2 linked regions of the Thalassospira sp. TSL5-1 genome follow. The protein of the gene in region 1 interacts with the protein of each later gene in a pairwise test. Links are inferred from orthologs where the notes say so. Each region holds a gene or a part of one and is shown on either strand. Other genes may lie near its edges.

The links.
Region 2: the proteins of cysE (region 1) and cysK interact in binary tests that used the Escherichia coli proteins (3 or more experiments, as listed by UniProt). The link is inferred for Thalassospira sp. TSL5-1 from one-to-one orthologs.

Annotation. Positions count from the first base shown.
Region 1 is NZ_KV880639.1:71,881-77,480, reverse strand. The notes cover bases 6-2,725. They hold cysE (serine O-acetyltransferase), read left to right. Parts: upstream 6-858; coding sequence 859-1,593; downstream 1,594-2,725. Other genes in these bases: LF95_RS17250 (cysteine desulfurase family protein), read left to right, coding at 2,240-2,725; LF95_RS17255 (Rrf2 family transcriptional regulator), read left to right, coding at 1,689-2,168; LF95_RS17265 (alpha/beta hydrolase), read right to left, coding at 6-614. In the rest of the region: more of LF95_RS17265, read right to left, coding at 1-5; more of LF95_RS17250, read left to right, coding at 2,726-3,370; LF95_RS17245 (IscS subfamily cysteine desulfurase), read left to right, coding at 3,395-4,618; Fe-S cluster assembly scaffold IscU, read left to right, coding at 4,679-5,083; LF95_RS17235 (HesB/IscA family protein), read left to right, coding at 5,129-5,470.
Region 2 is NZ_KV880638.1:132,550-135,985, reverse strand. The notes cover bases 359-3,164. They hold cysK (cysteine synthase A), read left to right. Parts: upstream 359-1,190; coding sequence 1,191-2,138; downstream 2,139-3,164. Other genes in these bases: LF95_RS10100 (Fic family protein), read right to left, coding at 2,210-3,164; LF95_RS10110 (RrF2 family transcriptional regulator), read left to right, coding at 533-988; dut (dUTP diphosphatase), read left to right, coding at 359-454. Also shown: more of dut, read left to right, coding at 2-358; more of LF95_RS10100, read right to left, coding at 3,165-3,406.

The sequences.
Region 1 (5,600 bases):
GCCGACGCGTGACGGATCACTTCTTCCTGCTGTTTGGCAAAATAGTGATCGGCACCTTCGATAAGGCACATATCAACTTCAATACCTTTTTGCGCATTCAGCTTGTCGCCCAGCTTGGTCACGGAATTGACTGGGATGTTTTCATCGCGTTTTCCGTGAATCAGGATGCCCGACGACGGGCAGGGGGCAAGGAAGGTGAAATCATAATCGCTGGCCGGTGCGGCAACCGAGATGAAACCGTCAATTTCCGGGCGGCGCATCAAAAGCTGCATGCCAATCCAGGCACCAAAGGAATATCCGGCAACCCAGGTTGACCGGGAATTGGTGTTATACGTTTGCATCCAGTCCAGCGCCGACGCCGCATCCGACAATTCGCCGATGCCGTGGTCATAAACGCCCTGCGAGCGGCCAACACCGCGGAAATTGAACCGCATGACCGAATAGCCGCGATCCTTAAACATGTTAAACATGTTAAAGCACAGCTTGTTGTTCATTGTCCCGCCCTGCTGGGGGTGCGGGTGTAGGATAAGGGCGATGGGCGAATCGTCAGCACCGTTATGATGATAACGTCCGTCTAGGCGCCCTTCGGGGCCGTTAAAAATGACCTCAGGCATGGATCAGACAGCTCCTGTCCGCAAGTGGGTGTGCAGTAGGAAGAATATACCCGAGTAGTTTTGTGAGGTTTTTTGTTCTGCTGCCATAAATTGCTTGGGGCAAATACTTGACCACGTTACTCGGTTATCCTATATTTCGGTCAACCGGACAGCCAAAACGATACGTGTTGCGTAAAACGCGGCGCAGTTTCGATGCGGCCGGTTGCCGGGAATCGAAGCTACTTATTACACAGGGGACAGCCCCATGTTCAAGATAATTCGCCAGGAAATAGACGCGATGATCGCGCGTGATCCCGCGGCACGTTCCCGCTGGGAGGTCGTGTTAAGCTATCCGGCGTTTCATGCGATCATGGGATATCGCTGCACGAACTGGCTGTGGAAGCGCGGTTTCCGGATAACAGCACGGTTTTTTTCGCAGATTATGCGCTGGCTGACCGGGATCGAAATTCATCCGGGTGCCACGATTGGTAAACGCTTTTTTATCGATCACGGCATGGGTGTTGTGATTGGTGAAACCGCCGAAATCGGCGATGACGTGACCCTGTATCAGGGTGTTACGCTGGGCGGGACAGCGCCAAGTGTTGATAGTGACGGGCAGCGCGGCCTTAAACGCCACCCGACACTGGAAGATGGCGTGATCGTTGGTTCCGGGGCGCAAATTCTGGGGCCCTTTACGGTGCGCAAGAATGCCCGGATCGGTGGTAATGCCGTCGTTCTGGCGGAGGTTCCCGAAGGGGCAACCGTGGTGGGTATTCCGGCGAAGATTGTTCGCCGTGAAAAAGATGACCGGTTTTGTGCCTATGGTACACCGGTGGGCGATCTGCCGGACCCGGTGGCGCGCGCCCTTGATGAACTTTCGCGCGAAGTTCAGGGATTGCGCCAGCGCGTGGTGGAACTTGAAAGCGAGCATAAGCAAGAGGACGGTTATGTCCCTGCTTCAACCCCGGAAAAGCCACGGATTGTGGCTGCTTCGGAATAGGGCTCATCGTCTGTTCGAAAGCCGTTTTGCGGCAAATTGAAATCGAAAGCCTGGACATTGTTTGATAATGCGATGCACAGGCAGGAGGACACGCTGTGAAGTTAAGTACGAAAGGCCGCTATGCGGTGATGGCAATGGTGGATCTGGCAGATAGTGGCCGGGAACGCCCCGTTGCTCTTGCCGACATTGCCGAGCGTCAGGAAATTTCGCTGTCCTATCTGGAACAACTGTTTGGCAAGCTGCGCAAGGGCGGGTTGGTCCGTTCGGTGCGTGGGCCGGGTGGCGGTTACATGCTGGCGCGTTCCGCGCAGGAAACCCGTATTGCCGATGTTATTTTGGCGGTGGACGAACCCATTCGTGCAACGCGGTGCAAGTCTGGTTCGCCAAAGGGCTGCAAGGCGGACAAGGGCCGCTGCCTGACCCATGAATTGTGGGAAGAATTGGGCAACCAGATTTATCTTTATCTTTCCTCGGTCAGCCTGGCCGACGTGGTGGATCGCAAGATTGCCGGTGTCGGCCGGATGTTCGATAGCCGGACCACCCAAATTCACGAGCCGCAGGTGGCCGCGCAATAAGGTGGTCGCCCCGGTTTAAGGGCAATGGCATTTTGGTTTAACACCGTAACGTAAAGACAGCATACGACGTGATGAAAAAGCAGGTTTACCTTGATTACAACGCAAGCGCGCCGATGATTGCCGCCGCAAAGGATGCAGTGGTGGCAGCCCTTGACGTTGCGGGAAACCCGTCATCCGTGCATGGGGCCGGGCGGGAGGCCCGCAAGATTATTGATCATGCGCGGCGCAGTGTTGCCGACATGGTTGGCGGCGACGCCGAACGCATCATTTTTACCAGTGGCGGCACCGAAGCCAACAATTTGGCGCTGAATGGCCTGGAAGATGTTGTGGTCCTGACCAGTGCGGTTGAACATCCCGCCGTGATCGAAGCGCGGCACGATGCCCGGCGCATTCCGGTGGATGGCAACGGGGTCATTGACCTGAACGCTTTGGAAGACATGTTAAGGGCATGTCAGGAAGCTGGCGAAAAGGTGCTGGTGTCGGTGATGCTGGCGAATAATGAAACCGGCGTTATCCAGCCTGTGGCAAAGGCTGCCCTGTTGGCCCGCGAATATGGTGCCAAAATCCATTGTGATGCGGTGCAGGCCATCGGCCGGATGCCGGTGGATATGGGCCAGTTGCTGGTTGATATGGTGTCTGTTTCCGCGCACAAATTTGGCGGCCCCAAAGGGGTTGGTGCCCTGGCAATTGCGCCTGGCGTGATGCTGGTGCCGCAAATTCGCGGTGGCGGGCAGGAAAAATACCGCCGGGGCGGGACGGAAAATGTGGCTGGTATTGCGGGCCTGGGTGCCGCTGCCCTGCAGGTCCAAAACCGTTATGCTGCTGCTGATGAGATCAAGGCCAAACGGGACCGTTTGGAAAACGAAATTCTGGTACATGCGCCAGAAGTGGTGATTGCGGGCCGAAATGCCGAACGCCTTGGCAATACAACTTGCCTGATCCTGCCTGGCATGCCCGGTGAAACCCAGGTAATGGCAATGGATTTGGCCGGTGTGGCAATCAGTTCGGGGTCTGCCTGTTCGTCAGGCAAGGTTCGTGAAAGCCACGTCTTGAAGGAAATGGGTGTTGCAGAACCGGGCTCGGCCATTCGGGTCAGTCTAGGGCCTGAAACAACTAACGAAGAGATCGATCTGTTTATCCGTGTTTGGAGCCGGATGCGGGACAATGCAGAGCGCAAGAAACTTGCGCGTAATGCAGCCTGAGAAAATGAGTGAGGATGCCTTAAAATGAACGAGCTTAAAGCAAAGCCGATCTATCTGGACTATCAGGCGACAACGCCGACCGACCCGCGTGTCGTTGATGCAATGCTGCCTTATTTCTATGAGAAATTCGGTAATGCCCACTCGCGGAACCATTCGTTCGGCTGGGAAGCCGAAGACGCGATCGAGCTTGCCCGTGGGCAGGTTGCCTCGATTATCGGTGCATCATCCAAGGAAATTATTTTTACCTCGGGTGCGACGGAATCCAACAACCTGGCGCTTAAGGGCGTGATGAAGTTTTACGGCAAGAAAAAGCCGCATCTCATCACCACCGTAACGGAACACAAATGCGTTCTCGACAGTGCCCGCCATCTGGAACAGGAAGGGTATAAAGTTACCTATCTTCCGGTTCAGCAGAATGGCCTGGTTGACCTTGAGCAACTGAAAGAAGCGATTACCGATGAAACGGCCCTGGTTTCGATCATGGCGGTTCACAATGAAATCGGTGTGATCCAGCCGCTGAAGGAAATTGGTGAAATTTGCCGCGAACGCGGTGTGTTCTTCCATTGTGATGCCGCCCAGGCGGTTGGCAAAATTCCGCTGGATGTCAACGATATGAAAATCGACCTGATGTCGATTTCGGGTCACAAGATTTATGGCCCTAAAGGCGTTGGCGCCCTGTTTGTCCGCCGTCGTCCGCGGGTGCGTGTTGTTGCCCAGATCACCGGTGGTGGTCAGGAACGCGGCATGCGTTCGGGCACGTTGCCGACCCCGCTGATCGTGGGCCTTGGCAAGGCATGTGACATTGCCCAGAACGAAATGGCCGAAGAAAACGCCCGCATTATGGAACTGCGTAATTATACGCTGAACCGTTTCCGCGAACGTCTGGCCGACATTTACCTAAATGGCGACGAGGAAAACCGCGTCGCTGGCAACCTCAATATCTCTTTTGCCTATGTCGAGGGTGAAAGCCTTCTGATGGGCATCAAGAATATTGCGGTATCGTCGGGTTCCGCCTGCACCTCTGCGTCGCTGGAGCCGTCCTATGTGCTGCGTGCCCTAGGTGTTGACGAAGAACTGGCCCACACCTCGCTTCGTATCGGCATTGGTCGCTTTACCACCCGCGAAGAACTTGACCAGGCTGTTGATGCGATCTGCAACGAAGTGGAACGCCTGCGTGAAATGAGCCCGCTTTGGGAAATGGCGCAGGAAGGCATCGACATAAAATCTATCGAGTGGGCCGAGCATTAATCGCCTGGCGTACTATATTAAAATCAAGAGAGACACAGGACTTCTAGGAGGGTTCTAAAAATGGCTTACAGTGAAAAACTCATCGATCATTACGAAAACCCGCGCAATGTTGGTTCGTTTGACAAAAACGAATCTTCGGTTGGTACCGGCCTTGTTGGCGCTCCGGCTTGCGGCGACGTGATGAAATTGCAGATCAAGGTTTCGGCAGAAGGCATCATTGAAGATGCGAAATTCAAAACCTTTGGCTGTGGTTCCGCGATTGCGTCAAGCTCGCTGATCACCGAATGGGTCAAGGGCAAGACGATTGCCGAAGCCGGTGCGATCAAGAACTCGCAGATTGCCGAAGAACTGGCATTGCCGCCGGTTAAAATTCACTGCTCGATCCTTGCGGAAGACGCGATCAAGGCCGCGATCAGTGATTACAATACCAAAAACGGCAAAGCCGAGGTTGAAGCGGCTGAATAAGCCGCTTTACCAACCAGCTGACGATCTGGAGACAAGGAGACCAGGATGGCATTACCGGCCCCTATCAATGTAACACCCAGTGCGCTTGATCATATCAAGGCATTGCTGGCAAGCCGCGGCAAACCGTCTGCGGGTATCCGTTTGGGTGTGCGCAGCAAGGGTTGTTCGGGTCTGTCATACACGCTGGAATACGCCGATGATGAAAGCGGGTTCGACGAAGTCGTACAGCTTGATGACGGCGTGAAGCTGATGATCGACCCCAAGGCAATCATGTTTGTGCTGGGTACCGAAATGGATTATTCGGTCGATAAAATGGAAGAAGGTTTCGTCTTTCGTAATCCCAACGAAAAAGGGCGTTGCGGTTGTGGGGAATCCTTCCACGTTTAATGTCGCCGGGTTTCCGGCCCTGATCTGGAGGATGGCCCCGGTGCTTGCGCCGGGGCCATCCCTTGATAGCCGCAAATTTACAGTCGGTTCACAGTCGGCATTTGCAACCCGGGAAAAAGGCCACCCAAAG
Region 2 (3,436 bases), on another replicon or contig:
AATGACGACGTTGTCTGTTGATTTGAAGGTTTTGGATCATGGCCGGGATTTGCCCCTGCCCGCTTATGCCACGGCACAGGCGGCAGCGGTGGATTTGCTTGCCGCCATTGATGCCGATGTGGTGATTGCGCCGGGCAAGCGCGCCATGATCGAAACAGGCATTGCCATTGCCCTGCCCGCCGGATTTGAAGCCCAGGTGCGCCCGCGTTCGGGGCTGGCGGCGAAAAATGGTGTCACGGTGTTAAACAGCCCCGGCACGATTGATGCGGATTATCGCGGCGAGATCAAAGTTATTTTGATCAATTTTGGTGACGGGGATTTTCGCATCGAACGGGGCATGCGCATTGCGCAAATGGTGATTGCGCCCGTGACCCAGGTTGGATGGAATGTGGTGGCGGACCTTGATGCCACCGAACGCGGAGAAGGTGGTTTTGGGTCAACAGGTGTGGCCTGACCCAAAACCCGAATGAATGTTCAGCGCAGATCTCGTGGCTGCGAGGACAGGCATAATCGAGGGAGCAAACGAGAAACGATGCTTAAACTTTCAAAAAAGATGCTGTTTGCCATCGAAGCTGTGGTGGACATTGCCTATAACGCGGCAGGTGAACCGGTCCAGAGCCGGGATATTACCGCCCGGCAGGGGATTCCCAAACGCTATTTGGAACAGACCCTGCAACAGCTTGTACGGGCCGATATTTTGACCGGTGTGCGCGGGCCGCGCGGGGGCTATCGGTTGGCACGGGAACGGCGCCGTATTACCCTTGCCGATATTGTTGCGGTGATTCGCTCGATGGAAACATCGGAAGATCCGATCGAGGATCCGGCAGGATCGCCGCTGGGCAAGGAAGTGGTGCGACCCTTGTGGCGGGAGCTTCAGGATACGATGATGAAGCAGCTGGAACATATTACGGTCGAAGATTTGTGTAACCGTGCCCGTGATGCCGGTTTGCGCAGCGGGATCGAGGAATCGCCGGATTTTATCATCTGATTTTTCGATCAGGTCGCTTGTGGTACGGCTTTATACCACAGAACAATTTCGCAATTTGCATGGATTGCACATTGGCAAATGGCGACGCAGTGCCGAAGAAATGTAAATATTCCTTGTGGACTCTTTGACTTGGGGTAAACTTGGATTAAATACAGATACAATATGTGTTGATTTGTAATACACACAAAAATGCGAGGAAATCATGACTGAGTTTCGCGGCAAGATTTATGAAAGCATCATCGATACCATTGGGGCCACACCGCTGGTGCGCCTGTCGCGTATTGCCGATGCCGAAGGGGCCAAGGCAGAGATTCTTGGCAAGCTGGAATTTTTCAATCCGCTGGCATCGGTCAAGGATCGCATTGGTCTGGCGATGATCGAGGCTGCTGAAAAAGACGGCCGCATTAAACCAGGTGCGACCCTGGTTGAGCCGACCTCGGGCAATACCGGTATTGCGCTGGCATTTGTTGCGGCGGCCAAGGGATATAAGCTGATCCTGACCATGCCCGAAAGCATGTCGCTGGAACGGCGCAAGATGCTGATGCTTTTGGGTGCGGAAATTGACCTGACCCCGGCGGCCAAAGGCATGAAGGGGGCGGTTGCCCGTGCGGAAGAACTGACCCAGGAAATTGACGGCGCCATCATGCTCCAGCAATTTGATAACCCCGCCAACCCGGAAATCCATCGCAATACCACCGCACAGGAAATCCTTAAGGATACCGACGGTAAGGTTGATATCTTTGTTGCCGGTGTAGGCACGGGCGGTACGCTCAGCGGTGTTGCCAGCGTGCTGAAGGAAAAAAATCCTGACGTGCAGATTATTGCCGTTGAACCCGAAGACAGCCCGGTGATTTCGGGTGGTGCACCGGGACCGCATAAAATTCAGGGTATTGGTGCCGGGTTTATTCCGGGCAATCTTGATACCAAACTGATCGACAAGGTCATGACGATTGGCAATGAAACCGCGTTCTCGACGGCTCGCAAGCTGGCCGCCCTTGAAGGCGTTCCGACCGGGATTTCGTCGGGTGCGGCGGTGGCTGCCGCCATCGAACTGGGCCAGATGCCGGAAAATGAAGGCAAACGGATTGTCGTGATCATTCCGTCCTTTGCGGAACGGTATCTTTCGACCCCGCTGTTTGAAGGGCTTTGAGCCATTTTCTGGCTTATATAATTAACTGAGAAAAGGCCCGGAGACTTGAGATTTTCCGGGCCTTTTTCGTTCTATTGTGGTTGTTCGGGAAACAGGCCTGGCATCCACTTTCCGGCAAGGGTTGCCGGGAATGCAAGGCGAAATGGTGCTTTCGCGTTTTCGCTGGTCAGCACATTTTGCTGTTGTAAGGCCGAGGTAACGCGCCGTGCCTGACGCTCGACAACATCAAGTAAGCCAGGAATATCACTACGTGGTAACTCCCCGCGATACAGAATTGCATCCAGGATAACATCAGATTTTGTTGGGAGTGCATTTGCGGTTATTTCTGCACGGACCCATGATAAAATTCGTTCCCGCAGCCGGTTGGGTTCCACAAGTGTGCGCATGAATTTTACCTGGTCAATGGCTGTTTGCATGAAGAATTCGGTAAAATTGATCAATGCGTTCTGACTTAATTGGCCACGACCATCAAGATCACCCTGTCGTATCTTGTCGCAATTGGCCAGGTGCCGTTTATATTCAGCTTCCTGTCGGGCAAGACCGCGCGCCACCGACCATATTGCTCCCGTATCAAGGCTTTCAAGCAACATGGCATGGGTCATCAATCTTGTCACACGACCATTGCCGTCCAAAAATGGGTGAATCCATAAAAGGCGATGGTGGGCTGCTGCTGCGGCGAGAATTTTGTTTGTAAGGTTTAATTTGCCATAAGCGTTGGCAAAACGCTCCAGGAAGCGTGGGATTGCACCGGGACTGACGGGAACATGCCGTCCAACCTGCACATCCCTATCCCGAAAAGCGCCGGGCACCACAGATACTTCTTTTCCGGTTTGTGGGTCGGTCGTTGAAAGCAGGTCATCGGGTAGTAATTCGCAAAATCGTTCGTGTATTTCGATTAAGCCATCAACGCTGGAGGCGCGTCCTACAAGACCTCCATCATCGATCCATTTTTGTACCGTGATATGTGCTTTTGCTTCCAACTGCAAATCTCGTTTACGGGCATCTGTACTGTAGTCGTCTTGTAGTGCGCGTTCAATATCAACAGGGTGGGTGTTGTGACCTTCGATCAGATTGCTGTAATAGCAGTTCATTGATCGCACCAGATTGGCCAGCGATGATACAATGCTTTGTGGCAGGCTACTTTTGAAGGCTGCTGATTCTGCGGTGAGCTCCATCGCCAGATCAATCAGGTTTTCCCGACGTTTTGCACTTTCGGAAACAAGCATTGGTTCCATTAAATCAACAGCTTCACCACGATCTTCTGCCATCTGAATGTCCGCTTTTATGACCGGTAAAAA